2 regions of the Pseudomonas sp. FME51 genome follow, and region 1 is predicted to be linked to the other one. Evidence: riboswitches for the same ligand, from Rfam matches in the RefSeq annotation. Region 1 holds a riboswitch; the other holds the start of a gene.
The links. A riboswitch is a leader RNA that binds a small molecule or an ion and turns the genes downstream of it on or off. The one in region 1 is predicted to bind glycine.
Positions count from the first base shown of each region.

Region 2: linked by a shared signal. The riboswitch ahead of INT39_RS05450 (D-amino acid dehydrogenase) and the one ahead of INT39_RS15690 (trimeric intracellular cation channel family protein) in region 1 are both predicted to bind glycine.

Region 1 is NZ_JABUYN010000009.1:17,357-32,160, forward strand. It holds gene INT39_RS15645 (winged helix-turn-helix transcriptional regulator) at 1-280, opposite strand, end outside; gene INT39_RS15650 (SDR family oxidoreductase) at 386-1,114, shown strand; gene INT39_RS15655 (2-hydroxychromene-2-carboxylate isomerase) at 1,144-1,728, shown strand; gene INT39_RS15660 (GlpM family protein) at 1,850-2,191, shown strand; gene dtd (D-aminoacyl-tRNA deacylase) at 2,194-2,631, opposite strand; gene pip (prolyl aminopeptidase) at 2,632-3,603, opposite strand; gene INT39_RS15675 (NnrU family protein) at 3,710-4,291, opposite strand; gene INT39_RS15680 (META domain-containing protein) at 4,313-5,260, opposite strand; gene INT39_RS15685 (DUF924 family protein) at 5,307-5,843, opposite strand; glycine riboswitch at 5,985-6,072, shown strand; glycine riboswitch at 6,113-6,209, shown strand; gene INT39_RS15690 (trimeric intracellular cation channel family protein) at 6,233-6,853, shown strand; gene INT39_RS15695 (glutathione S-transferase family protein) at 7,041-8,018, shown strand; gene INT39_RS15700 (catalase) at 8,123-9,619, shown strand; gene INT39_RS15705 (LrgB family protein) at 9,673-10,359, opposite strand; gene INT39_RS15710 (CidA/LrgA family protein) at 10,356-10,709, opposite strand; gene ccoG (cytochrome c oxidase accessory protein CcoG) at 11,064-12,470, shown strand; gene mapR (GntR family transcriptional regulator MpaR) at 12,488-13,897, shown strand; gene INT39_RS15725 (DUF2254 domain-containing protein) at 13,930-14,804, opposite strand, start outside.
Region 2 is NZ_JABUYN010000002.1:215,059-229,862, reverse strand. It holds gene mpl (UDP-N-acetylmuramate:L-alanyl-gamma-D-glutamyl-meso-diaminopimelate ligase) at 1-906, opposite strand, end outside; gene INT39_RS05460 (6-phosphofructokinase) at 1,167-2,426, shown strand; gene ppa (inorganic diphosphatase) at 2,598-3,125, shown strand; glycine riboswitch at 3,271-3,366, shown strand; gene INT39_RS05450 (D-amino acid dehydrogenase) at 3,527-4,780, shown strand; gene INT39_RS05445 (YnfA family protein) at 4,849-5,181, opposite strand; gene INT39_RS05440 (acyl-CoA thioesterase) at 5,178-5,681, opposite strand; gene INT39_RS05435 (MFS transporter) at 5,870-7,225, shown strand; gene INT39_RS05430 (sugar transporter) at 7,430-8,629, shown strand; gene INT39_RS05425 (spermidine synthase) at 8,670-9,356, shown strand; gene INT39_RS05420 (peroxiredoxin) at 9,368-9,904, opposite strand; gene INT39_RS05415 (tellurite resistance TerB family protein) at 10,044-10,766, shown strand; gene INT39_RS05410 (succinate dehydrogenase iron-sulfur subunit) at 10,882-11,589, shown strand; gene INT39_RS05405 (enoyl-CoA hydratase) at 11,586-12,368, opposite strand; gene INT39_RS05400 (gluconokinase) at 12,544-13,056, opposite strand; gene INT39_RS05395 (ferric reductase-like transmembrane domain-containing protein) at 13,167-14,498, shown strand; partial or broken gene INT39_RS22960 (acyloxyacyl hydrolase) at 14,515-14,606, shown strand.

The sequences.
Region 1 (14,804 bases):
TGATCGCCGGATGCAGATCGAGCCCGCGCTCGGTCAATCGGTACTCTTCGCGCAGCGGCCGTTCTTGATAGGGCACCTTGACCAGTACGCCATGCTCGACCAGCTTCTTCAGACGATCAGCCAGCAGGTGACGGGTAACACCGAGGCGCTTCTCGAATTGATCAAACCGCCGCACACCGAGAAAGCAGTCACGCAGAACCAGCAAGGTCCAGCGATCACCGACCACAGCCAGGGTGCGGGACAATGAACAGGGCTGCTGATCCAGCTCTTCCCAGCGCATAATCGACTCCTTAATCGGGGTATAGGCCCACAGGATAGCTTGACAAGTTCCAAAAAGAAACTGACTATCATTTGAGTTCCAAAAAAGAACCAATGAGGAGTCACCATGTCCAGACCACCTGTAGCTGTTGTCATCGGCGCCGGCGATGCCACCGGCGGGGCCATAGCCCAACGCTTTGCCCGTGAGGGTTTCACCCTGTGCATCACCCGCCGTCAGGCCGACAAGCTGGAACCGCTGGCCAGCAGCATCGAAACCGCCGGTGGCAAAGCCCATCCGTTTGGTTGCGATGCCCGCAGTGAAGAACAGATGGTCGCGCTGTTCAGCAGCATCGAACGGGACATAGGGCCGATTGAGGTGGTGGTATTCAACATTGGCGCCAACGTGCGCTTCTCCATCACCGAAACCACCGAGCGGGTATATCGCAAGGTCTGGGAAATGGCTGCGCTATCTGGCTTTCTCACCGGCCGGGAGGCGACCAAGGCCATGTTGCCGCGTGGCCACGGCACCATCATCTTCACTGGCGCTACCGCCTCCCTGCGTGGCGGTGACGGTTTCAGCGCCTTCGCCGGTGCCAAGTTCGCCCTGCGCGCCCTGGCCCAGAGCATGGCCCGCGAGCTGGGGCCGCAGGGCATTCATGTAGCGCACCCGATCATCGACGGCGCCATCGATACCGCTTTCATCCGTGACAACTTCCCCGAACGCTATGCATTGAAAGATCAGGGCGGGATTCTCAATCCCGAACACATTGCCGAACAATACTGGCAATTGCATTGCCAACCGCGGGATGCCTGGACCCATGAGCTGGATCTGCGGCCATGGATGGAAACCTTCTGAACCCATCACTCATCACAGGACAACTGACAATGAACAAGAAAATCGATTTCTATTTTGATGTGGGCAGCCCAGCCAGCTACCTGGCCTGGACCCAGATTGCCGATATAGCCCAGCGCCATGGCGCCGAACTGGCCTACCAACCCATTCTGCTGGGCGGTGTGTTCAAGGCCACCGGCAACAGCTCACCGGCGACCGTACCGGCCAAAGGGCGCTATACCAGACAGGATTTCCAGCGCTACGCCCGGCGCTATGGGGTGGCGTTTCAGCACAATCCGTATTTCCCGATCAACACCATGCAGCTGATGCGTGGCGCAGCCGCCTATCTGGGTACCGAGCAGTTCCTACACTATGTCGATGCGGTCTTTCAGGCCATGTGGGTCGACCAGCTGGACATGGGGAATCCCGAGGTAGTCGCCGCCGTGCTGGGTCGCCACGGTTTCGATATTGCTGAAGTCCTGCAGAAGATCAACGACCCCGCGGTGAAAGACCGGCTGCGTCAGATCACCGAAGAAGCCATTGAGCGAGGCGTATTCGGTGCCCCGACCTTCTTCGTCGGTGACGATATGTTCTTCGGCCAGGATCGGCTGGAATTCGTGGAGGAAGCGCTGGGCTAAGGCGCGGTGAACGCTCCTATAGTCAGCTCCCACAATCCACTCTCACAATGGGTGTCGCGCTTGACTTGATAACCTGCCGGGCATAGCGTGAGCAGCGCATCGGCCCGGTATGGACTTCATGATTTCACTTGCATTCAAGGCGCTGCTCGGCGCACTGGCGGTTCTGCTCATTGCGCTGCTGGCGCGCTCGAAAAGTTTCTATATCGCCGGATTGGTGCCGCTGTTTCCGACCTTTGCGGTGATCGCTCACTACATCATCGGCAGCGCGCGTCCGGCGGCGGATTTACGTACTACCGCCATCTTCGGCTTATGGTCGCTGTTGCCCTATGCCATCTATCTGGCCGTGGTCGCCTGGAGCGCAGGGCGGCTGCCGCTGCCCGCCACCCTGTTGCTGGCCATGCTCGCTTGGGGCGTTGCTGCAACAGTGCTGGTTCTGTTGTGGGGGCGCTTTCAGGCGAGCTGAAATCAGGTTTCCAACAGCAGGGTCACTGGTCCGTCATTGATCAGATGCACCTGCATATCCGCACCAAAGCGTCCGGTAGCCACCTGTGGCCAGCTCTTCCGGGCCTGCGCCAGCAGATAATCGAACAACGCGGCGGCCTGCTCCGGTGGCGCCGCCGTGGAGAACCCCGGACGCAAGCCCTTGCGCGTATCAGCGGCCAGCGTGAACTGGGATACCAATAGCAATCCGCCCTGCACATCCTGCACCGAGCAGTTCATGCGGCCTTCGGCATCGCTGAAAACCCGATAGTTGAGCAGCTTGTGCAACAGCTTGTCGGCGCTGGCCTGGTCGTCCTGAGGTTCGATGCCGACCAGTACCAGCAGACCATGATCAATCGCACCCACTATGCCGCCTTCAACTTCAACGCGGGCCTGACTGACCCGTTGCAACAATCCCTTCACTTATTCCGCCTCCGGCGCCAGCTGCAGCAGTTGCCGCGCCATGCTCTGGGTCGCTCGTACCAGTGCATCGGCAATGCCGGCTTCGGACGCAGAATGACCCGCCTCGCGGATAATCTGCAATTCACTGCCCGGCCAGCGCTGATGAAGCGCGTGGGCGTTATCCAGCGGGCAGATCATGTCATAGCGGCCATGCACGATAATGCCCGGGATATGCTCGATCTTCGGCATATCCTGGAGCAGCTGGTTCGGCTCGAGAAAGGCCTTGTTGATGAAGTAATGGCATTCGATACGCGCCATGGCCAAGGCACGCCGCGTCTCGGTAAAGCGCTCAACCACCTGGGTGCTGGGTCGCAGGGTTGCACAGCAGCCTTCCCAGCCGGACCAGGCACGCGCTGCGTGCATCTGACAGATCTCATCGTCACCGGTCAGCCGGCGGTAATAGGCCGCCACCATGTCGTCGCGCTCATCCTCGGGGATCAGCGCCTGATAGTCTTCCCAGTAATCCGGAAACACCCGGCTGGCACCCTCCTGGTAGAACCAGCGGATATCCTCGTCACGGCACAGAAAGATGCCGCGCAGAATCATGCCGCTGACCCGCTGCGGGTGCGCCTGGGCATAGGCCAGCGCCAGGGTTGAGCCCCAGGAGCCGCCGAACAACACCCACTTGTCGATGTGCAGATGCTCGCGCAGCGCTTCCAGATCCTCGATCAGCGCAGCGGTAGTGTTGTTCTCCAGGCTGGCGTGGGGGATGGAACGCCCGGCGCCGCGCTGGTCGAAAGTGATGATGCGATAGACCGATGGGTCGAAGAAGCGCCGACTGAGGCTGTCACAACCACCCCCCGGGCCGCCATGGATGAACACCACCGGAAGGCCATTTGCCTGGCCACTCTCATCGACATAGAGTACGTGGGGCGCTTCGACAGCCAGATCATGGCGGGCAAAGGGTTTTATCTCGGGATACAGCAACTGCATGATGATGCTCCTGACGCGGCAGTGAGACTGCCCGTGTGATGGACAACAGCTCGACAACCTTGGCGACGACGACCTGAGATCGCCGCCACCTCAACCAGCCAGCAGGTCAGCCGCCGAAGGGTTTGACGCCGATCAGCGGACCATGCAGCAGCAGGGCAAATACCACCCAGGCCACCAGCCCGACCACAATCGCGATCGCATCCCGGCTGAAGCCCGCCGCTGGATAGCTCACACCAGCCAGACGATCGCGACGGCGCGACACCACATACAATGCCACAGCCCAAGCGAGGAAGCCGCCAAAGAGCAACAGATCAGCCAGCGTGCCATTGGCGATCAGATGGGCAATGGCCCAGAACTTCACGCCCAGCAGCATCGGGTGACCGGTGCGGGCCTTGATGCGTGTCCCGGGCACATAGGCCGCGGCCAGCAGAATGAAGGCCGGGATGGTCAGCAATGCCGCCAGGTGGCGAGTCCAGACCGGCGAGACCCACAGCCAGGTCGGCGACAGACGTGCCTGCCCGTAACCCCAGATGATCAGCACCAAGCCGATCAGAGCGACAATGGCATACATCCCTTTCCACGGTAGCAGTCCAAGACGGCTGACCTGCGCAGCCCGCCAGTCTGCGGCAAACAGGCGTGTGGAATGTACGCCCAGAAAAAGTAGCAAACCCAGTACCAGCGCCAGCATATGAATCTCCTTGAGTTGTTATCAGTATTCCAGTCGGGCCTTAAGTGAGCCATCGGCAGAATGCAGCAATAATGCGCCGGTGTCGTCGATGTCAAAGCGCTGAAGTGTGTCCAGATTGTGCAACACTCGCTGTTCCTGCTCCATCAGCGATGGCGCGCAGGCTTTCCGTGTGGTGGCCGGATGGCTGATGCTCAGGCCTTCCCCGGTCAGCTGATACTCTCCCATGAAGTTGTTACAGGAGGAGCGCCCGGTTACCCGACCATCCGCCCCAAAATTCAGCGTCACGCGCGAGCGGTCTATGATACCGCCGCCATTGATGTCTTCCACCACCCATTCACCGCCCTGCAGCAATCGCGCCGGGTCACCGCCGCACCCATTCAAACGGGTACCCTCCACCTGAACATTGACCTGTTGCGGATACAGCATGCCGCTCATGCTGTCCTGGCATATTTGATCACTGACCTCGAGGCTGACCGGATGACTGCCCTGTGTGTAAAAATACCCGTCCGCTTCGCCGGCAGCATAGGCCTGAGCGGGTAACTCGCCTTCGTTCAACCGATTGAGGGTCAACATGCCCCCCTCCAACATCACCGACCAGAAGGGCTCGTTGCCCGAGGCGCGAAACGGCTCGATGATCGCAGTCGATGGCGCACAGTGCGGGTACTCCACCCCCTGCAGTACCAATCTGGCCTGTTCACCCTTGAACCACAGACTGGTTTCCGGCTCACCTTCGGCGACATACCGGGCGCCTGAAGCACTGATCGCCTGGGTCAACACAAACTGCTCACCCTTGGCGCTCAATAACAACTGATCACCATCCTGCTGTGTAGCGGTAATCGGCAGGCGAGCACAGTTCAGCTCGGCATGGAATGGCTCGGTGGTAGCACGCTCCGTGACATTCGTACTGCAGCCAGCCAGGGTAACGACAGCCGCTGCAAGCGGTGCGGGCGTCAGAGTGTTGAAGCGCATAGGGTACTCCTCATAAAAAGTTGGTACAGATACGGCGGATCGGCGCTCAGAACGAAGAGCCCGGCTGAGTCAGGAATACCCGCTCCTCCTCGGTGGAGATTCGCCCCAGAATCTTGTTGCGATGCGGGTAGCGACCGAAGCGCCGCAGAATATCCCGGTGCTGCAGCTCAATGTTCAGACTGCTTTCCATCCCGGGCGTGCCAAACAGCACTACCGCCCGTTCATGGATCAGCAGCGACTCGCTGTGCATGAATGGCAGATAAATGAAGCTGCGCTGCATCACCGGAAGCGCCATGTCCGCGCCAGCAGCGATGGCTTCCTGAGCGAGCGCCAGCGCCATGCCATCATGGGCAAAGGACTCAGGCTGACCGCGATGGATATTGCGTGAAAACTGATCCAGCAGAATGATCTCGGCCAGTCGGCCTTCCGCTGTGGCACGCCATTGCCATAATTCGCCGCTGATCGCTTGTAGATGCAGCGCGCCGAAGCGCTGGCCAATCAACTGGTCCAGTTGCTCATCCCTCTTCCACCACATAGCCGACTTGAGCTCCTCAAACCAGAACTCGAGTATCTGCTGGTACATGGGTCACCCCGCTTGGTCAGATCATTTCATCGGCAACGCGATGACGATAACAGGCCTCAGTGTAACCAATCTGCCGCGCCACCGCCGACCTGTGACAATCGGTCAGCCAGAGATACCAATACCCGGCGCTTTATGTATAATCGCCGGCTCGCAGGAGAGAGAGGCCACGCGCCTCCGCCGAAGGCGCAAACTCCCATAATCGCTCAGGCACCGTTACTGCGAATCAGATCCGGAAGCCCAAGTTGCCATGTATGGCACTCGGTGCAACCGTAACGCCAGCTGGAGAGAGGTTGCCAGGCAACCCACCGAAGGGGCAAGCAGTCAATGACTGCGTAAACTCTCAGGTAAAAGGACAGGGGGAGAGGCAACACAGTTCGGAGGATACCTGTGTGCTCCTTTACGTCTATCTGATAGCCATTACCGCCGAGGCCATGTCCGGCGCCCTTGCCGCAGGCCGGCGCAACATGGACATGTTCGGTGTTGCCTTCATTGCCTTCATCACTGCACTGGGCGGCGGAACGGTCCGCGACATGCTGCTGGGCAACTATCCGGTCACCTGGACCCAGCACCCGATGTACATCTACCTGACCATCTCCGCTGGCCTGTTGACCATGCTGATTGCGCGATTCATGCATCGCCTGCATTCATTGTTCCTGATCCTCGACGCCATGGGTCTGATTGCCTTTACCGTCATCGGCTGCAACGTCGCGTTGCGGCTGGACTATGAGACGCCCGTGGTCATCATGGCCGGTATCACCACCGGTATCTTCGGCGGCATCCTGCGCGATCTGCTGTGCAATCGTACCCCTATGGTATTGCGCAAGGAGCTGTATGCCAGCGTCTCGCTGCTGGTGGCGCTGTTGTATCTCAGCCTGCTCGAACTGGGCGTCAATCATGACGTCACCCTGCTGGCCTCGTTCAGCTGCGGCCTGGCCCTGCGTCTGTCAGCCATCCGCTGGTCGCTGTCGCTGCCGGTGTTTTCCTATGAGCCGGGCCGCTGGAACGACTGATTCCAGCGCAGCTCCGGCATCCGGACTGCACTTCAGCCCTGCCCATCACCCGCCAACACATCTAATTAATAGATATATTAGCGGCTGTTTTTGCGCTTAACATCAGCCCAGAATCGATAGACCATGGACCCATCAAGCTTGTCTGTAACAGAGACAGCTTTTCATTCCCTTCACAGGAGAACAGAACATGGGTCTGCTTATCGATGGACAATGGGTCGACAAATGGTATGACACGGATTCCACCCAAGGCCGTTTCGTCCGCACTGAAGCACAATACCGCAACTGGATCACCGCCGATGGCAGCGCCGGCCCTACCGGCGACGGTGGCTTTCATGCCGAAGCAGGCCGCTACCATCTGTACGTCTCCCTGGCCTGCCCCTGGGCTCACCGCACGCTGATCTTCCGCGCGCTCAAAGGGCTGGAAGACATGATCAGCCTATCCGTGGTCAACCCGCTGATGCGCGAACATGGCTGGACCTTCGACCCCGATGCAGGCGTCGTTGCCGACCCGTTGAATGGTGCTGATTACATGCATCAGGTCTATACCGCCAATGATCCCGACTACAGCGGCCGGGTCACGGTGCCGGTATTGTGGGACAAACAACAGCAGCGAATCGTCAACAACGAGTCGGCGGAAATCATCCGCATGCTCAACAGCGCTTTTGACGGTATCGGCGCCAAGCCGGGCGATTACTATCCAGCAGCACTGCGCGCACAGATCGACGAGATCAATGAGCGTGTTTATGACCGCATCAACAACGGCGTATACAAGGCCGGCTTTGCCACCACCACCGAAGCCTACGAGCAGGCATTCTGGCCGCTGTTCGATATGCTCGATGAGCTTGAGCAACGTCTATCCGGTCAGCGCTACCTGCTGGGCGACGCCCTGACCGAAGCCGACTGGCGGCTGTTCACCACATTGATTCGCTTCGACCCTGTGTACCACGGCCACTTCAAATGCAACCTCAAGCGCATTGTGGATTACCCCAATCTGTCGGCTTATGTGCGCGAGCTGTACCAGTGGCCCGGTGTGGCAGCGACCGTGAACATGCAACACATCAAGGACCATTACTACCGCAGCCACGCCACCATCAACCCGACCGGCATAGTACCGGCTGGCCCGCTGCTGGATCTGGATCGACCGCATGGGCGCGACAGGCTCTGAGCCTGTGCTCACCCGGCACCTGTCCACACAACATGGTCTACAGTAGTGACGAGAAGCCGAACGCTGAAGGCTTCCCCCTACACGCCTGACCAAGAGGATGCCCCATGAGTGATACCGACAAGCCAGCAACCGGCTCGACCATGAGCACCGGCGCACCGGCACCCAGCGATCGCAATTCCCTGACCATTGGCGCCAACGGCCCGATCATGCTCCATGATGTGCACTTCCTGGAGCAGATGGCCCACTTCAACCGTGAAAAGGTGCCCGAGCGCCAACCCCATGCCAAGGGCTCCGGCGCCTTCGGTGTGTTCGAAACCACCGAAGATGTGTCCGCCTACACCAAGGCGGCACTGTTCCAGCGAGGCAGCCAGACCGAGATGCTGGCGCGCTTCTCCACCGTCGCCGGCGAGATGGGTAGCCCGGATACCTGGCGTGACGTACGCGGATTTTCGTTGAAGTTCTATACCGACGAAGGCAACTACGACCTGGTCGGCAACAACACGCCGATCTTTTTCGTGCGTGATCCGATGAAATTCCCCCACTTTATCCGCAGCCAGAAACGCCTGCCTGACTCCGGCCTGCGCGACAACCATATGCAGTGGGACTTCTGGACCAACAACCCCGAGTCGGCGCATCAGGTGACCTACCTGATGGGGCCTCGCGGCCTGCCGCGCACCTGGCGCCACATGAACGGCTACGGCTCCCACACCTACATGTGGATCAACGCTTCCGGCGAACGCTTCTGGGTCAAGTACCACTTCCATACCGAGCAAGGCATGGAGTTCTTCAATAACGCCGAAGCTGCCAACATGGCCGGGATCGATGCGGATTATCACCGCCGCGACCTGTTCGAGGCCATTGCCCGCGGCGAGCACCCGAGCTGGATCATGTCTGTGCAGGTCATGCCCTATGCCGACGCCGCCACCTATCGCTTCAACCCCTTCGATCTGACCAAGATCTGGTCGCACAAGGATTATCCGCTGATCAAGGTCGGCAAGATGACCCTGAACCGCAATCCGGAGAACTTCTTCGCCCAGATCGAGCAGGCGGCCTTCTCCCCCGGCAACACGGTGCCCGGTATAGGCCTGTCTCCCGACAAGATGCTGCTCGGCCGCGCCTTCGCCTACAACGACGCACAACGTAACCGTATCGGTACCAACTTCCATCAGTTGCCGGTAAACCGCCCGAAAGTACCGGTCAACACCTACATGTTCGACGGTCAGATGACCTACGAGCACAGCGGCAACGCACCGGTCTATGTACCCAACAGCGGCGATCGCAGCTGGGCGGACAGTACCGGCAAGATGGAAGATGGCTGGGAAGCGGACGGCGACATGGTGCGCAGCGCCTATACGCTGCATGCCGAGGATGATGACTTCGGCCAGCCGGGAACCCTGGTACGTGAGGTATTCAATGACGAGGAACGCGCCCAGCTGGTCGAGCAGGTCGCCGGCAGTCTGCTCGGTGGCGTGCGTAGCCCAGTGTTGGAGCGTGCCTTTGAATACTGGCGTAACGTCGACGCCGAAGTGGGTCGGCGCATTGAGGAGAAAGTACGCTCTGGAACCGCCAGTCAGCCTGCCGAAGGCATGGGTGAAGCCTGAGCTGACGTTCTGCAGATAATGGGGGCCTGCGCAATGCAGGCCCCCATTTTTATTCAGCCCACAAACCAGGGCAGCAGCAATGCCGTCGCCAGCCCCAGCAGACTCATCCCCAGCGCCGCAAAAGCAGCACATTCGCCACCTTCGCGCAGCGCATGAGCTGTGCCGATGGCATGGGCGTTCATGCCCAGGGTCAGCCCCCGCGCCGCAGGTGAATCAACCCGCGCCAGACGCAGCAGCGGCGGTGCCATCACGGTACCGATCACCCCCGTCAGCATCACCAGCGCCGCGGTCATCGCTGCATCACCGCCAGCCTGTTCGGACAGCAGCATGGCAATCGGCATGGTCACCGACTTGGGCGCCAGCGACATCAGCGTGACGAAGGGCGCACCCAGCAGCCAACCAAGCAGCAGGGTCAGCACCACAATCAGCACACCACCGACCAGCAGGGTGATCAGGATCGGCCACAGCAACACGCGGATGCGCTGGCGTTGCTGGTACAGCGGCACCGCCAGCGCCACGGTCGCCGGGCCGAGCAACAGGGCGATCGGCTCCGCGGCTTCGCGGTAGATGAGGTAATCGATATCCAGCAGCAGGAGCATCGCGATCACCAGCATCAGCGTCACGATTACCGGCTGCAGCAGCAGCGAACCAGTACGACGCTGCACCCAGAGCGCCACCTGATAGGCCGCTATGGTCAACATCGGCGCAAATACCGGGATGGTTACCAGCAGAGCGATCATTGGCGGCTCTCCTGACGGCGGATCAGCCATTGCAGCAGCCAGCCACAGAACGGCACGGCTACCAGTAGCGAGCCAACCAGCGCCAGCGCGATGGGCAACCAGTCCGCCAGCAGGCGATCATGACTGAGCATGATGCCCGACGCCGGCACCACCAGCAGCAGCGGCAGATAGCCGAGCAGTGCTGACGCGGTCCGCTGCAGCGACTCCGGTACCTCGCCGAGGAAAACCAGGCCCAGCACCAGCAGCACCATGCCGATAATCGGTCCCGGCAGCGCCGGCACCAGAAAATGACTGATCACCGCGCCCGCCGCCTGCAGTGCCATCAACCACAGCAGAGCACCCAGATTCATGCCCGCCTCCTTTCACGCGGACCAGGCCCGCCCCGTTCGCACTTGTTTTGCTGGTAATACATGCAGCGACAGCCTCATGGCAATTTGGATTCGACCGGGCACTATGCAACATCAACTAACAAATAAACAGGCTCAGATACCGTGCTGAAAACCGTATCAGCGCCCTGTCATGGCAAGCTGCTCATGGCAGTAATCCCCGCTCCGTCATAACAGAGCGGCCTGCGACAATGCGTCACCCCCTAACTACGCGGCTTTGCTGCTGATACGGTTTTTTATCGAAAACCTGAGTCTGTTTCATATCAGGCCCACTCACGATCATGTCATCAGCCTGATTCATGATTGATGGGGTAGACCATGGGTGAACGTATTCCCGTCGAGATCATCGACGCCACCATTGCACGCAACACGCCTGCCCAGCTCGGCGGGCCGATTCATACCCGCAGCTTCGAAGGGCACTACCGGCGGCTGCGCCTGCTCGGCGCCGGCCTGCTGTTCCTACTGTTCTTCGGCACGGCCTGGCTGAACTGGCACCAGCGTCAGGCCGTGCTGTGGGATCTGGCCAGCCGCAAATTTCACATCTTCGGCGCGACCTTCTGGCCTCAGGATCTGATCCTGCTGTCGGCGATCCTGATCATCGCCGCCTTCGGCCTGTTCTTCATCACGGTGGTCGCCGGACGCATCTGGTGCGGCTACACCTGCCCGCAGAGCGTGTGGACCTGGGTGTTCATGTGGGCGGAGAAGGTCACCGAAGGCGACCGCCACCAGCGCGTGCGCCTCGATGCCGCGCCATGGTCCGTCGCCAAGCTGCTGCGACGCGGCGCCAAGCACGCCATCTGGCTGGGCGTGAGCCTGGCCACGGCGCTCACTTTCGTCGGCTATTTCACGCCGATCCGCGAGCTGGCCGTGGGTCTGTTCACCCTCGACCTGGGCGCCCAGGCAGCGTTCTGGTTGTTCTTCTTCACTGCCGCCACCTATATCAACGCCGGCTGGCTACGCGAGAACGTCTGCCGCGACATGTGCCCCTACGGGCGGTTCCAGAGCGCTATGTTCGACCGCGACACACTGGTCATCGCCTATGACACCGAACGGGGCGAGCAACGCGGACCGCGGCGCCGGGACAGCAAGCCGGCCGAGCAGGGCCTGGGGGATTGCATCGACTGCACCCTGTGCGTGCAGGTCTGCCCAACCGGCATCGATATCCGTGACGGCCTGCAGTTCGAATGCATCGCCTGCGCCGCCTGCATCGATGCCTGCGACAGCGTCATGGACCGCATGGGTTATGCGCGCGGCCTGATCAGCTACACCTCCGAGCGTGCTCAGCAAGGCGGCACCACACGCTGGCTGCGACCCCGGCTGCTTGGCTACGGCAGCATGCTGGCGCTGATGATCGGCCTGTTCGTGGTGGCGCTGCTGGGCCGGCCGATGATGTCGCTGGATGTTAGCCGCGACCGCGGCAATCTGTTTCGCGAGAACAGCGCCGGCCAGCTGGAGAACAGCTACAGTCTCAAGGTGATCAACAAGAGCCAACGACCCGGCCGCTTTCAGATAACCCTCGATGCACCGCAGGGTCTGCAATTGGCGACCCCGACCAGCGTGCAGCTGGCGGCCGAAGATATCCACGATCTGCCGCTCAGTGTGGTCTGGACCGGCGAACAACCTCCCGCGGCACGCCAGCGCATCCGCTTCAGACTCGCCGCAGAGGATGACAACAGCGCACCGGTTGTGGCCGAATCAACCTTTCTGGCACCGGCCAGCTACTGACTGCATGGAACCATTCGATGAAACGCTACGAGCGCCTGGCCGATACCATTGCCGAATTGATTCGCACCGGCATTCTGGCGCCGGGCGAGCGGATTCCTTCGGTGCGCCAGGCCAGCCAGAGCTATGGCGTGAGCCCGTCCACGGTATTCCAGGCCTATTACCTGCTGGAGGATCGCGGGCTGATCCAGGCCCGTGCCCGCTCCGGCTACTTTGTCCGCAGCCTGGCCGGGCTGCCCCTGCCTGACCCGCAGCCCACTCCAGCAGTGCCGCCGACCACCGAGGTCGGCGTCAGCGAGCTGGTATTTTCGGTACTCGGCTCACTGAAGAACCCGCATACGGTGCCCTTCGGCTCGGCCTTTCCCAGCCCCGACCTGTTCCCGATGGCCCGCCTGGCCCGCTCCATGACCAGCAGCCTGCGCAACCTGTCGCCCCATGACATCATCGCCGACATGACCGCAGGCAATCCCGACCTGATGCGCCAGATCGCCCTGCGCTACATGGTCAGCGGGGTCAGGTTGCCGATAGAAGAACTGGTGGTCACCAACGGTGCACTGGAAGCCCTCAACCTCGGGCTGCAGAGCGTGACCCAGGCCGGCGATCTGGTGGCGATCGAGTCACCGACCTTCTATGCCTGCCTGCAGGTACTCGAACGGTTGCAATTGAAGGCCGTGGAGATTCCCGTGCACCCACGGGACGGCATCGATCTGGCGGTACTGCGCGAACGTATGGGCAGCCTGCCGATCAAGGCCTGCTGGTTCATGAGCAGCTTTCAGAACCCACTCGGCGCCAGCCTGGATGACAGCCGCAAACAGCAGTTGTACAACCTGCTGCAGGAGCATCAGGTGCCGCTGATCGAAGACGATGTCTATGCCGAACTGCATTACGGCGAACGTCCGCCCATGCCGATCAAGGGGCTGGACAGCGAAGGGCTGGTGATCCACTGCGGGTCTTTCTCCAAGACCCTGGCACCCGGCTACCGGGTGGGCTGGGTAGCCGGCGGGCGTTTCACCGAGCGCATCGCCCGGCTCAAGCTGATGACCACTATCTCGCCCTCGGTGCCGGCCCAGACCGCCATCGCCGATTACCTGCAGCATGGCGGCTACGATCGCCACCTGCGCAAATTACGCCATGCCCTGCAACGCCAACAGGAGGCGATGCTCGCCTCCGCCGCCCGCCATTTCCCCAAGGGCACCCGCGTGACCCAGCCCGACGGTGGTTATTTCCTCTGGTTCGAGTTTCCCGAGCAGGTCGATTCGCTGCAGTTATTCAGATTAGCCCTGGCCCAGGGCATCAGCCTGGCACCCGGCCCGATCTTCTCCGCCAGCCAGAGCTTTCGCCACTGCGCGCGCCTGAACCACGGCCACGCCTGGGGCCCGGACAGCGAGCAGGCGATGGAACTGCTGGGGCGGATGCTGCGGTCGTTCTGAGCTTCGCCTTCAGCCTCAGCAAACTGAACTGGTCATTCCAGCGCTTCACGCAGCCGCTGTTGATCTGCCACACAGGTCAGCGCCACCTCACTGCGTTGCAACGCGATGGCCGACTGTCTGGCGGCCGCCTGACGAAAGCTCGTACTGCCCCGCCGCTGCAATGCCGCCAGCGACTTCTGCAGCCGCAGCTGCACCTCGATCATCCCAGCGCCATCGCGAGCTATCAGCATGAACGCATCTTCAAGCAAGTCGTCATCGCCCAGCGGCGACAGATGCAGGCGTGCATAGTCGACGGGCACATCGTCCCGCCCACCCGCCCATTGGGACAGCAGGCGCGTCAGACGACCAATCACATCGATGGCCGTGCCCGGGTCATTGACGGCCGGCGATAGCGCCCGCGAGGCGATTTCCGACATGACCGCCAACCCGAAGCGCGGGTCCTGTTCAAAACTACGGTTGGTGTCGATCACAAACTGATCTGCCATCTGCCCGGAAACCTCCGATAGATCCTGCTGCGAATGGAGCCAGACCACCACCGTATCCTCGAACACGAACGCGCCCGGGTTAAGCGGCAAGTAGGCTTCGCAGTCCGCTTCTTCGCATAGGCGGGACAACACCGGGATATCGATAAACTGGATATAGCCGATGGCGCTGGCGTACACCGGAATCGCGCCCGGTGGCACCGCGCCCACATCGGGCCAGGGGTTGGCGCCCAGATAGGGCACCGCCAGGCGCTCGGTCAGCGCCGCGCCGGCAACCTGCTCGACCCGGTCGATGGTCGTGCCCACCCGGCCCAGCGAGATCAGGTGGTTGATCCAGCGCAACAACTGGATCACTACCAGCCCGATAACCACAATAGTGAACAGGAACAGCACCGCCCGCCCACGCTCACCGTAGGAGCCGGTCT
Region 2 (14,804 bases), on a different contig from region 1:
GATGCCTTGTTGTGGTGTAACGCCGACATGCCGCGCTGCCGCCAGGGCAGTCAGTGCATTGGCTACGCTGTGCGCGCCCGTCTGCTGCCATTCGGCAACGCCCTGCAATACGCCATCGAGCCAGACTTCAAAGCGCGAGCCGTCGGCTGCCAGCAATCTGGCCTGCCAGTTGCCGTCCTCTCCGGTCGTCTGGCAAGGCGTCCAGCAGCCCATGTCGACTACCCGTTGCAACGCCTGCTCCTGTTGCGGATAGATGATCAATCCACTGGAGGGAATGGTGCGCACCAGATGGTGAAACTGCCGTTCAATGGCGGGCAGGTCGGGGAATATGTCGGCGTGATCAAATTCGAGATTGTTCAGAATGGCAGTGCGCGGGCGGTAATGGACGAACTTCGAGCGCTTATCGAAGAAGGCACTGTCGTATTCGTCTGCCTCCACTACAAAGAATGGCGTGTCGCCCAGACGGGCGGAAATGCCAAAGTTCTGCGGAACTCCGCCAATCAGAAATCCGGGCGCCATGCCGGCATCTTCGAGAATCCAGGCCAGCAGGCTGGAGGTGGTGGTCTTGCCGTGGGTTCCGGCGACTGCCAGCACCCAGCGGTCCTGCAGCACATAGCGAGCCAGCCATTCGGGGCCGGAGGCGTAGGGAATACCCTTGTCCAGCACGTACTCCACTGCCGGGTTACCACGCGACAGGGCATTGCCGATGACCACCATGTCCGGTGCAGGGTCCAGATGCGCGGCGTCATATCCTTCCATCAACTGAATGCCCTGGGCTTCCAGCTGAGTACTCATGGGCGGATAGACGTTGGCGTCGGAGCCGCTGACCTGATGTCCGAGATCCCGCGCCAGCAGGGCCAGCGACCCCATGAACGTACCGCAAATACCGAGAATGTGCAGATGCATCGGCCAACCCTGTAGTCAATCTGTCAAGCGGCCGATACTAACATGGGCTGCCCCCTCCCCCCAGTCCTCGCATCTGGTATGCCGCTGGGAAGAAGGGCTGACACTACCCGACAGGCAATCATGCAAAATGGCGTCCATTCAGCTATCATGCGCGCCATTCTTTCGCCAACCATCGTTCTGCAGTCAGTGACAGACCTCGTGCAACCGTTTCGGTAGTCGGTTGTCGTATCTGGCATCAGCCCACACATCATGGAGTCAGCATGACCGTCAAAAATGCCTTTTATGCCCAATCAGGCGGAGTAACCGCAGTCATCAACGCCTCCGCTGCCGGGGTGATTGAAGCTGCGCGCCAGCATCCGGACCGCATCGGTAAAGTCTATGCTGGTCGCAATGGCATTATTGGCGCCCTGACCGAGGACCTGATCGATACCAGCCTCGAGTCAGCGGAAAATATCGCTGCCCTGCGCCACACCCCTTCCGGTGCTTTCGGCTCTTGCCGTTACAAGCTGAAAAGTCTGGAAGCCAACCGCGCTGAATACGAGCGTCTGATCGACGTATTCAAGGCCCATGATATTGGTTACTTCTTCTATAACGGCGGCGGCGATTCTGCAGACACCTGCCTGAAGATTTCCCAGCTGGCGGAAACCATGGGCTACCCGATTCAGGCCATTCATGTGCCGAAGACAGTCGACAACGATCTGCCGATCACCGACTGCAGCCCCGGTTTTGGTTCGGTCGCCAAGTATGTTGCCACCTCCATCCGCGAGGCGGGCTATGACGTGGCCTCCATGTGCGCCACCTCGACCAAGGTGTTCATCCTCGAAGTCATGGGCCGTCACGCCGGCTGGATCACCGCCGCTTGCGGCCTGGCCAGCGAAGCCGAAGGCGAGGCGCCGCACATCCTGCTGTTCCCCGAAATCGAGTTCGACGAAGCCACCTTCCTGGCCCGTGTCGATGAATGTGTAAAGACCCACGGCTATTGCGTGATTGGCGTTTCCGAAGGCATCAAGAACGGCGAAGGCAAGTTCCTTTCCGAAACAGGCCTGACAGACGCCTTCGGCCATGCGCAACTGGGCGGCGTTGCGCCAACCATTGCCAACCTGGTGCGCGACAAGCTCGGCTACAAATATCACTGGGCGGTCGCCGATTACCTGCAGCGTGCCGCTCGTCACATCGCTTCCAAAGTCGACGTGGATCAGGCCTATGCCCTGGGTCAGGCAGCCGTGCGTATCGCCCTGGAAGGCAAGAATGCCATCATGCCGGCGATTCGCCGCCTCGAAGACGCGCCCTACCGCTGGGACATCATCGAAGCGCCACTGAGCGAAGTGGCCAACGTCGAGAAGTTCATGCCGCGCGAGTTCATTACCGAGGACGGCTTCCATATCACCGACGCTTGCCGTGAGTACCTGTCGCCGCTGATTCAGGGCGAAGACACTCCGCCGTTCAAGAATGGCCTGCCGGATTATGTGCGCCTGCAGAACCTGCCGGTTGAGCGCAAGCTGCCCCCGTTCGACGTTTGAAACTGATCACTGTGCCCGCCAATCCACAGGACGGCGGGCACAGTGATGTGCTGGATTAAGGTTTAACTTGGTAAACCCTGCCCAAGCGCCTATAATCTCCGCCCATATTTTTCATGGCGTCAGCTACACAGACGTTCATCCCATTTCACCGTGTCCCGCATCAGGTAACCCATGAGCTACGACCAGATCCCAGCAGGCAAAGACGTCCCCAACGACATCTATGTCGCCATCGAAATCCCGGCCAACCATGCGCCCATCAAGTACGAGATCGACAAGGATAGCAACGCACTGTTCGTCGACCGCTTCATGGCGACACCGATGTTCTACCCGGCCAACTATGGTTTCATTCCGAATACCCTGGCCGACGATGGCGATCCGCTGGACGTGCTGGTAGTCACCCCTCACCCGGTTGCTCCTGGTGCAGTCATCCGCTGCCGTCCGGTCGGCGTGCTGCACATGACCGACGATGGTGGTGGCGATGCCAAACTGATTGCTGTCCCGCACGACAAACTCTCCGTGCTGTACAAGGACATCAAGGAACACACCGACCTGCCCGAGCTGCTGATCCAGCAGATCCAGCATTTCTTTGAAAACTACAAAGATCTGGAAGCCGGCAAGTGGGTCAAGATCGACCGCTGGGGCAATGCTGACGAAGCCCGTGCGGAAATTGTAAAGGCAGTAAACGCTTACCAAAAATAAGCGTTTTGCCGAATAGGAGCCCGGCCACAAGCCGGGCTTTTTTATGCCTGCTCATCCGAAAGTTTAAGGTTACAACGGCGATTTTTTCTGGCAGGGTAGTTGCCATGATTACACCGGCTTGCTGCATGGCGGACTGGTGAAGATCGAAGTGATATCGGGAGAGACTGCCGGCGTGATCGCCGCAGCGCCGAAGGAGCAACCGCCCCGGAAACTCTCAGGCAAAAAGGACCGCTATCACCGGTGAACTCTGAAGAGTCGTCCGCAATCGTCAGCGGGCGCACCGAAGGAGCAAGCGGAAGCGCGTGAGCGCCCCGTGAAACTCTCAGGTCCAGGACAGAGGGGGCGCTCGCTGCGCATTGGTGCGCGCGGGCTCGAACCCTGACGTATCTGGAGCGACAACAATGAAAAAAATCGCTGTCATTGGTGGCGGAATCACCGGCGTCACTACTGCCTATGCCCTGGCCAAGCGCGGCTTCTCGGTCACACTGTTCGAGAAACACCGCTACGCCGCAATGGAAACCTCCTTTGCCAACGGCGGCCAGCTATCCGCCTCGAACGCCGAGGTCTGGAATCACTGGTCAACTATCGTCAAGGGCCTGAAGTGGATGCTCAAGAGTGATGCACCACTGCTGGTCAACCCAAAACCCAGCTGGCACAAGCTCTCCTGGTTCGCCGAGTTCATCGGCTCGATTCCCCACTATCGCCAGAACACCATTGAAACAGCCCGTCTGGCGGTCGCCGCGCGTGAGCATCTTTTTTCCTGGGCCGAGGCAGAGGGCATCGACTTCGACCTGAAGAAGCAAGGCATCCTGCACATCTACCGCGACAAGGCCGGCTTCGAGCACGCCGGGCAGGTTTCCCGGTTGCTGGCCGAAGGCGGTCTACCCCGCCGAGCCGTGACCCTGGAGGAAATGCGCGCCATTGAGCCGACCTTGGCCGGCCAGTACTACGGCGGCTATTTCACCGAATGTGACTCCACCGGGGATATCCACAAATTCACCCACGGCCTGGCGGCTGCCATCGATCGCCTGGGTGTGCGCTGTCTTTATAATCAGGATGTGAAAGCGGTAGCGACCGATGGCCAGCGGGCCAGCGTGACCGTTGGTAGTACCACGGGCGACGAGGTGCAGCACTTCGACGGCATAGTCATCTGCGCCGGTACCGCGAGCCGCGACCTGGCTGCACAACTGGGCGATCGGGTAAATATCTATCCGGTCAAGGGCTACTCCATCACCGTCAACCTGACCGACGAGATCAGTCGCGCTTCGGCACCGAACGTCAGTCTGCTGGACGACGAGACCAAACTGGTGAGCAGCCGTCTGGGCAATGATCGCTTCCGAGTGGCCGGCACCGCCGAATTCAATGGTTATAACCGTGACATTCGCGCTGACCGCATTCGTCCACTGGTGGACTGGGTGAACCAGTGCTTCCCGGGCGTCAACACCCGGAGCGTGGTGCCATGGGCCGGTTTACGCCCAATGATGCCAAACATGATGCCCAAGGTCGGACGCGGCAAATCACCATGCGTGTTCTACAACACCGGTCACGGTCACCTGGGCTGGACCCTGAGCGCCGTCACAGCGGACATGGTCGGTGGTGTTGTTGAGCAGACGCTGGGGAGCAATATAGCTGCTGAAGTCGCACAGCCGGCTTGAGTATGAGAAAAGCCGACCCACAAGGTCGGCTTTTTATTATGTCCAGAATACAGCAAGCCTGCGCCGCTTCAGATAGACGCCCCCCTGGGCGCAAACATGATGATCGCCATTCCCAGAATGGCCACAGCTGACCCAACCAGGTCCCAGATTGTCGGCTTGATGCCGTCCACCAACCAGAGCCAGATAATGGCCGTGCCGATATAGACACCTCCATAGGCCGCATAGACCCGGCCAGCAGCCGTTGGGTGAAGCGAGAGGAGCCATGCGAATAGCGCCAGCGATGCCGCTGCAGGGATCAACAGCAGCACACTCTTGCCTTGTTTTAACCAGAGGTATGGCAGATAGCAGCCCACAATTTCAGCCACAGCGGTGAGCGCGAATAGAGCGAATGTCTTGGTCATGCTGAGCTATCCACATTGAAGTCGGTCGCTTTCATTGCCTGATAGCGCTGCTCCAACTCACGGCGAATCTGCCTGCGCTGCCCGGCCTGGAAGAACCTGCGCTTCTGCTCGGAGGTAACCTGCTCCAGCGGCGGGACAGAGGTAGGCTTGCCGTTATCATCCACCGCGACCATGGTAAAAAAGCAGCTATTGGTGTGGCGAACCGTCTTGGCGCGAATGTCTTCAGTGATGACCTTGATACCGATCTCCATCGAAGTCGTCCCCGTGTAATTGACCGAAGCCAGGAAGGTCACCAGCTCACCCACCTGAATAGGCTGGCGGAAGTTAACCTGGTCCACGGACATGGTCACTACATAATGCCCCGCGTAGCGGCTGGCACAGGCGTAGGCGACTTCATCCAGGTACTTGAGCAAAGCACCACCATGCACGTTGCCGGAAAAATTTGCTTTGTCCGGTGTCATAAGGACGGTCATGGTCAGTTCTGCGCTGTGGGCCAGCATGGCATTCGCTCTGCAGTTTTGGGGCCGCCACTTTAATGCTTTCTGCAGCAGCCTGCCATAATCAGCAGCAAAGCTACCACTGTCGCCTCAGATCAGCGAAGATAACGCCCCACCCTGTCTCATTCGTCACAGTCGGCCCCGCCGCTGTTTACGTGACAGCTCATTCATTAAAAAAATGCCCGCCGCCCATGCCCGAAAATATTGTCTCCAGCCAAGAAGCTCCAGCCAACTCCCGCTCTCGCGTCATGCTCGCCAGTCTCGTCGGTACCACCATCGAGTTCTATGACTTCTACGTTTACGCGACGGCTGCGGTACTGGTCTTTCCCCATCTGTTCTTTCCACCTGGCAACGAAACCACAGCGCTGCTGGCCTCCTTCGCCATTTTTGGTGCAGCAATGATCGCCCGCCCGCTCGGGGCTGTGTTTTTCGGACATCTGGGTGACAAGGTCGGGCGCAAGAAAACCCTGATTTACGCCCTGTTCACCATGGGTATCGCCACCTTTCTGATCGGCTTGCTGCCGACCTACCATTCGATTGGCTGGTGGGCTCCCTTGTTGCTGGTGATCATGCGTCTGGCACAAGGTTTTGCCATTGGTGGAGAGTGGTCAGGCGCCGCGCTGGTCGCCACAGAGAACGCTCCAGCAGGCAAACGGGCTCTGTTCGGCACCTTCCCGCAGCTGGGTGCGCCGCTGGGATTCATCATAGCCAACGGGTTATTTCTGATCGTCGCCGCCGCCTTGCCGTCGGATGATCCATCGCGGCCGTCCGAGGCATTTCTCGATTGGGGCTGGCGCATTCCCTTCCTGTTCTCTGCGGTGATGGTGATCATCGGTCTGTGGATTCGTCTGAACCTGGTGGAAAGCACAACCTTCTCGAAAACCGTCTCCGCCGGCAAAGTGGTCAAGCTGCCGTTGGGTGAAGTGATGCGCAAGAACTGGCGTGAACTGATTCTCGGCACCTTCTATATGCTCGCGACTTACGTGCTGTTCTATCTGATGACCACCTTCTCATTGAGCTATGGCCGCGCTCCGGTCGCACCGGCAGCAGGCCAGCTGTCCGGGTTGGGTTACAGTTATAACAATTTCGTGTTGATGCTGATTGTCGGCGTAGTGTTCTTCGGCATATTCACACTGCTGTCCGGCCTCATGGCCGACCGACTGGGGCGACGCAAGACGCTGATCCTGGTTACGCTGGGCATCATTGTATTCAGTCTGTTGTGGGTGCCGCTGCTCAGTATGGGCTTTGTCGGTGTAATGGCCTGGCTGATCCTCGGTTTCAGCCTGATGGGCATGACTTTCGGGCCGATGGGCGCTCTGCTCCCAGAGCTGTTTCCCACCAACGTGCGTTATACCGGGTCGGGTATTTCCTACAACGTATCGTCCATCCTCGGCGCTGCCGTTGCGCCCTTCATCGCCGTCTGGCTGTGGAGTGTGGGCGATGGCAGTCCTTTCCTGGTCGGGGTGTATCTTGCCAGCATGGCATTCATCACGCTGATTGCGCTGGTGGTGGGCAAAGAGACCAAGAACGTCGATATCAATAACTGACGCGGCAGGATCAGATCGGGGCTTGCAGTATCATCGCAAGCCCCGATCATCCCTATTGAGCCGAATAGCGAGGCTAATCAGCACACCGCCCAGCGGACCCAATTTGCGCTTTATCCGCCAGGCTTTTAAAATAGCTGTCACCCGGCAACCAGTGCTCCTCACTGGTAAGCATCCGGCTCCTCTCCTACTCTGGTTTCACTCTTCATGACAACGTCGGATACCGCCCCTCAGGGCAACTGGCTCAGTGTGGTTGCGCTGGCCCTGGCCGCTTTCATTTTCAATACCACGGAATTCGCGCCCGTGGCGCTGCTCAGCGACATCGGCGCCAGCTTCGACATGCTGCCGGAACAAGTCGGCCTGATGCTGACGGTATACGCCTGGCTGGTGGCTCTGGCGTCACTGCCGCTGATGCTGCTGACGCGCAATATAGAGCGTCGCCGGCTGCTGGTCGGCGTATTCCTGCTGTTTATCGTCTGCCATCTCCTGTCCTATGTGGCTTGGAGCTATGACGTGCTGGTGCTCAGTCGTGCAGGCATCGCTCTGGCCCACGCGGTGTTCTGGTCGATCACCGCCTCCCTCGCGGTGCGCGTAGCACCGCCGGGCAGAGAAGCACAAGCTCTCGGCCTGCTGGCTACCGGCACAACGCTGGCCATGGTGCTGGGTATTCCCCTGGGCCGGCTGGTAGGCCAGTTGGTGGGCTGGCGTGTCACCTTCCTGGGTGTTGCTGTGGTCGCATTACTGACCATGGTATGCCTGATGCGCATGCTGCCCCTGTTGCCCAGCCAGAACGCCGGATCACTCAGGAGCCTGCCGATGTTACTCAAACGCCCTGCACTGATGGCTGTCTATGTGCTGGTCGTCTTGGGTGTCACGGCGCACTTTACCGCCTATAGCTATATCGAACCTTTCGCCCGCGAAATAGGCGGTCTGATCGGCAACCAGATCACCGGACTGCTGCTGTTGTTCGGCGGTGCAGGGCTGTTCGGCGCCCTGCTGTTCAGCCGTTACAGCCCCTTCTATCCGCGCAGCGTGCTGGTGGGCACCTTGCTCGCATTGGCTCTGTGCATGCTGCTGCTTCTGTACTCGGCCGATACGTTCTGGGGGCTGGGCATGGTCTGTTTTGTCTGGGGTATCGCCATCCTCTGTTTCACTCTTGCGCTGCAATCGCGGGTGTTGAAGATGGCTTCCGACGCCACCGATGTGGCGATGGCGCTGTTCTCGGGCCTCTACAACGTTGGTATCGGTGCCGGTGCCCTGTTGGGCAGCCAGATCACCATTCAAATGGGGCTGGCCAATATCGGACTGGTAGGTGGGGCATTAGCGTTGGGCGCCCTTCTGCTATGCCTCACTGCCATGTGGCGTCTGGCTCCGCAGATGCCGGTGACGCCAAGAGCCGCCACCTGAACAGGCATACTGTCACCTTTATCGTCGACCCGAGATCACCATGAAACGTTACATACTGCTTGATACCGCGCCCATTCCGAATAACGGCGGTGCCCTGTGCCTGTTCGAGTACGGCGAGGACTTCGTCATCAAGCTGGAGGGCGGCAAGGGCGGACAGCTGATGAACACGCGCATGCACGGCTCCGAAGATGCGCTGGCTGCCATTCCTTGCAAGAGGATTGCTGCGCGCCCCAACGCACGCGTGTTAATCGGCGGTCTGGGCATGGGATTCACCCTGGCGTCGGCGTTGCAGCATCTGAACAAGGACGCCGAGGTACAGGTGGCGGAGCTGGTGCCAGGGGTGATCGAATGGAACCGCGGGCCGCTCGGTGCCAAGGCCGGCAATCCGATGCAGGATGCTCGCGCCAGGGTGCTGAATGAGGACGTGGCGAAAATCCTGCAGGCCGAGCCCAGGGGGTTCGATGCCATCATGCTGGATGTGGACAATGGTCCCGAAGGCCTTACCCACAGCAACAACAACTGGCTGTACTCCCTTGATGGGTTGACCGCCTGCGCTCGCGCGCTGAGACCCAAGGGCATTCTCGCCGTCTGGTCCGCGACCGCCGACCGGCAGTTTTCCAACCGGCTCGGCAAGGCCGGCTTCAAAGCTGAAGAAGTGCAGGTGTTCGCCCACGGTAATCGCGGCGCACGCCATACCATCTGGATCTGTGAGCTGAAGTCAGCCTAGACTCTGCAGCGTTATTGCGCGGTCTCGCGTCGATCAACACCAAGTTCACCCAGGGTCGCGGCCATATCCTCAGCCGAGGTGGCCGGCTCCACATCCGTATCTATCTTCAACACCCGCCCGTCGGCACCGATATAAATGGTGTGTCGTCTGGCAAAGCCCAACGGGTGCAGTACGCCATAGGCCTTGGCTACCGATTTATCCTCATCGCTGAGCAGCGGAAAATCGGCGCCGGTCTCGGCAGCGAAGCCCTTGTTCTTGCTCAAGGGATCGACGCTGGCCATGAAGTAGCTGACGTCATACTCACGAATCAGATGACCGTTCTCCGCAAGCGATTTGCATTCGATGGTGCAGCCGGAGGTATAAGCTCGCGGGAACCAGGCCAGTACCACTGCCTGCTTGTCCCGGTAATCTGCCAGACGATGGATTTCGCCATCCGAACCAGGCAATTCAAAATTCGGCGCCAGGTCACCCACTTCCAGCGCATTGGCCGATAGCGCAGCGAGCGCCAGCCCCACGCCCGGCAACAGCCGTTTGACATAATTGAACATGAATTCTGCTCCTGCTCGTTTCTGAAGAAGTGTAGGCTGGTATGCCCCGGCGCAGGGGAACCATACATTGCCAACGTGTACCAACATTAGCTTCAGCACGATGAAAATACCATAACGCGCCCATTCAGTAGAGGTAGCCATGAACACACGCAGTCTGCTTGATCAATTGCTCAACGCAGGAAAGGATCTATTGCAGAACCAGAACCAGAGTACCAGCAGAGCCAATCCGACAGCTCCACCAGCCACCGGTTCCCCACTGGGCGGATTGCTTGGCAGCATCGGCGGTGGCGCACTGGGCGGTGGCGCGGTCAGTCTGCTGCTGGGCAGCAAGAAGGCGCGCAAGATGGGTGGCAAGGTGGTTACCTATGGTGGCCTGGCAGCACTCGGCGTGGTGGCATACAAAGCCTACAGCAATTGGCAGACCCAGAAGCAGAATCAGAATCAGCCCGGCGTACCGGCTATCGAAGACACACCACGGACCGTCGACCGTGTGCCGGCCATCGAGGTGGAACAACACAGTCAGGCGATCCTGCGTGCCATCATCGGCGCAGCCAAGGCCGACGGCCATATCGATGATCGTGAGCGAGAACTGATCGATGGCGAAGTCGCCAAGCTGACCGGCGACCCGCAGCTCAAGCAGTGGTTCGATCAGGAACTGCGCAAGCCATTGGATCCCGCCGATATTGCGCAATCAGCCAAGACGCCGGAAATCGCCGCGGAAATGTATCTGGCCAGCATCATCATGGCCGATGAAGAAAGCTATATGGAGCGCGCCTATCTCGACGAGCTGGCACGCCAGCTGCAACTCGAGCCGGCGCTGAAAGCCGAGCTGGAAACCCAGGCGCAGATCGCCTTGCGCTGAGAGCGCCATACTGCAAACCGCTGCGTGTCGGCAACGGGTGGCTCCGGTCTATACTCAAGTAGAACCGGGGCTATCAGAAGTGGTGCCCTCTTCAACTCGCCGAGGAACATCAGCCATGATCGATGTGCAGATCTATCGCTATCACCCCGAAGAAGAGCGGCAGCCCTGGATGCAATCGTTTTCGGTGCCTGACGAGTTCCGGGCTCGCATGGTGCTGGATGTGCTGGAGCATCTGCACGAAACCGATCAGACCCTGGTGTTCCGCCGCTCCTGTCGAGAGGGGGTGTGCGGCTCGGATGGCATGAATATCAATGGCAAGAACATGCTGTCCTGCGTCACGCCGGTATCTGAGGTGGTGAATGGCAACAGCAAGCTGATCATCCGTCCTTTGCCCGGCATGCCGGTGATCCGCGATCTGGTGGTGGATCAGCGGCTGTTCTTCGAGCAATACCGCAGCATCCAGCCCTGGCTGATCAATCATGACCCCGCACCCACCATGGAACATCTTCAGTCCCCCGAAGAACGCGCCAAACTGGATGGGCTCTATGAATGCATCCTCTGCGGCTGCTGTTCTTCCCAGTGCCCGTCGTGGTGGTGGAATCCGGAGAAATACGTTGGCCCGGCCGGCCTGCTGCAGGCCTGGCGCTTCATCGTCGACAGTCGCGACCAAGCCACCATGCAGCGGCTGGAACGGCTGGAAGATCCCTTCAGCCTCTTCCGCTGCCGCACCATCGGCAACTGCGCCTGGGTCTGTCCCAAGGGGCTCAATCCCATGGCGGCGATTGGCAAGATTCGCCTGGAGCTGTTGCAGAAAGGAACCTAGACTTCCTCAGCTTTACTCACCCGGCTGAAATCCGGTTGGCGCTTCTCAGCGAACGCCAGAAACGCTTCCTTGGCCTCTTCGCTGCGCAGCTGAGAAGAGAAGATACGACTTTCCCGCCCCATATGCTCGAGCACCTGTTCGGTGTTACGCATCAGCCCCTTGGCCAGTGCCAGTGCACCGGCTGGTTTGCTCGCTACCAGGGCTGCCAGACGCTGGGTCTCCGTGCGCAACTGGTCACGGCTGACCACACGGTTAGCCAGTCCCCAGGCCAGTGCGTCCGCCGCCCCTATGGGCTCACCGAGCGCGAACATCTCGAAGGCCCGTACGTGGCCTATGCGCAGCGGCATAAGCAGACTGGAGCTGGCCTCAGGCACCAACGCGAGGTTGATGAAAGGAGCGATCAGCTGGGCGTCGTCGGCCAGTAATACCATGTCGCAGTGCAGCAGCATGGTGGTGCCCACGCCGACCGCCTTGCCCTGCACTGCAGCGATTACCGGTTTTCTGGCTGTAACGATATTGCGCAGGAACCGCTCAACATGACGCACCACCGGGCCGTTGCCGGTGGACTGTTGGGTGAACTCACCCAGATCATTACCGGCGGAAAAGATTTCGCCATCCGCCTGAATGACAGCAACCCGGATATCAGCCTGCGCTTCAACCCGCTCCAGCGCATCGGCCAGCGCCTCATACATGGTGTTGGTCAGTGCGTTCTTCTTTTCCGGACGGGAGATGGTAATCGTGAGTACGCCGCCACTCAATTCGGTAGTCACTTCGCTCATCGGTTGCTCCTGAGAAATATTGTGGTTTTTATCAAGAGCCCGAGAGTAGCCGTGCGAATCGCGCAACGTCCAGATAAAGCCTGATGAATCAACAACCTTGTGCCGACGACATCGGCCTGGTGAATGAGCCCCGGCGGTGTCCGGGGGTCGCCGGCAGACTCCGCGCCTGTTGGTTCTAGCTGGCCTTCCACCATTCAACCGCCTGGCGACTGATTTCCGCTACCGGCAGCGTCGCATCCACCGTCAATACCCCGGGTTCGTTATCCGGCCTCTGCAGCGTGGAGAACTGGCTGCTGATCAATGTCAGGGACATGAAATGCCCCTTGCGCAGAGCAGCACGGCGCTGCACTTCAGTCTGATCAATATCCAGAAATACAAACCCCAAGCCAGGAACCGCTGCCCGTAGCTGATCCCGGTAGCGACTTTTCAATGCAGAGCAACTTAACACCGGCTTCTGCCCTGCTGCCACCGCGCGAGCCAGCAATTCACCGAGCTGCTGCAACCACTCCGCACGATCATCATCATCCAGAGCAATACCACTGCGCATCTTCTCGATGCTGGCGGCGCTATGGAATAGATCGCCTTCGATGTGGACACCGCCAGCGCCTTGGGCGATGGCCTCGGCAATGGTGCTCTTGCCGCAGGCGGTCACTCCCATGACCACCAAAGCGCTTATACCTTCCTGCATATATTTCCCCTCGAGCCTGCCTTCAGTCTAGTTGATGCGTATCAGGGCGCGATGCTCGCCGGTGGAGTTTAATACAGTGACTCAAAGATCTGATTCAGCAGGGGGCTGATATGCGTAAACTGAAATGGGTGTTCTGGCTGACTCTAGTGCTACTTGCCGTCCTCTGGCTGGTTGCCGAGCCTGGCCTGTTCGGGCGGACCGGGTTCTTCCCCTGGCGCAATACGCTAGTACAGTTGACGGGCGTATTGGCCATGGCTTGCATGAGCATCGCCATGCTGCTGGCCCTGCGGCACCGCTGGCTGGAGTCTCGACTGGACGGGCTCGACAAGATGTACCGGCTGCATAAATGGCTTGGCATCGGCGCGCTGGTGATCTCTGTTATACATTGGCTGGCGGCCAAAGGGCCGAAATGGGCGGTGGGCTGGGGCTGGCTTGAGCGTCCGCAGAAAGGTGCCGGTGTTCTGGAGCAGCCGTTGCAGGCATTTCTGACCAGCCAGCGTGGGCTCGCTGAAAGTCTCGGCGAGTGGGCCTTTTATGGTGCCGTGTTATTGATCGCGCTGGCATTGGTCAAGCGCTTTCCCTATCGTCTGTTCTATCTGACACACCGCCTGCTGGCGGCCATCTATCTGGTATTGGTGGCACACACTCTGGTGCTGCTCAAGTTCAGCTACTGGGGCTCGCCGGTCGGATGGCTGACGGCCCTGCTGCTCGCTGCCGGCAGCTGGTCTGCGGTGATCGTGCTGCTGGGTCGGGTGGGCGCACAACGGCAGGTGCAGGGCTACATTGCCGGCTTGCATTACTATGCCGGCGTCAAGACGCTGGCGGTGGAGACCCGTGTGCCTGACTGGCCGGGACACCAGCCTGGCCAATTTGCCTTTGTCACCTCAGATGCAAAAGAAGGTTTTCACCCCTACACCATTGCTTCAGTCTGGCACCCTAGTGATCCGCGTATCAGTTTTGCAGTCAAGGAGTTGGGGGACCATACCCGCACCTTGCATCAGCGTTTGAAAATCGGTCAATCCGTAACGGTTGAGGGACCCTACGGCTGCTTCACCTTTGCTGATTTCCGTCCACGACAGATCTGGATCGCCGGTGGCATTGGTGTGACGCCCTTCATCGCCCGCATGCAGTACCTGACCAGCCACCCGGATAACGCTCAGCCGGTGGACTTTTTCCATAGCACTGCAGAAGTAGATGAACAGGCATTGGCCAAACTGGTCGACGATGCCAGCCATGCGGAGGTGCGTTTGCACGTACTGGTTAATGCCCGCGATGGTTATCTGACTGCAGAACGTATCCGCACCAGCGTTCCGGAATGGCGCGAGGCAAGCATCTGGTTCTGCGGCCCGGCAGGCTTTGGTGAGGCATTGCGGCGGGATTTTGCCGCGCAGGGTTTCCCGGTGCATCAGCACTTCCACCAGGAGCTGTTCGCTATGCGTTGAACAAAAAGGCCGACTCGGTGTACCGGCGATCCATTACTCCAATGCCGGTATCAAACAACCCAACGAAGGCATCGAAACTATGCGCTGTTTTATACTCAGCGTTTTTGATCCTCTGCTTGTCTCACTCTGCAGTACCTGAGCGAGACACCTTCTCTGCATCCAATCTTGCCAGCTCTTCTAACCCGATTGAAATCCGATTTGCGATAGTCACAATAAAAATGACTGTTCATTCCCAATCTGAATCAGCAGTCACATCCGGAGCGGCAATCTTCTGCCAGGCGATGATTCAATTTCGTCAGAAAAAAG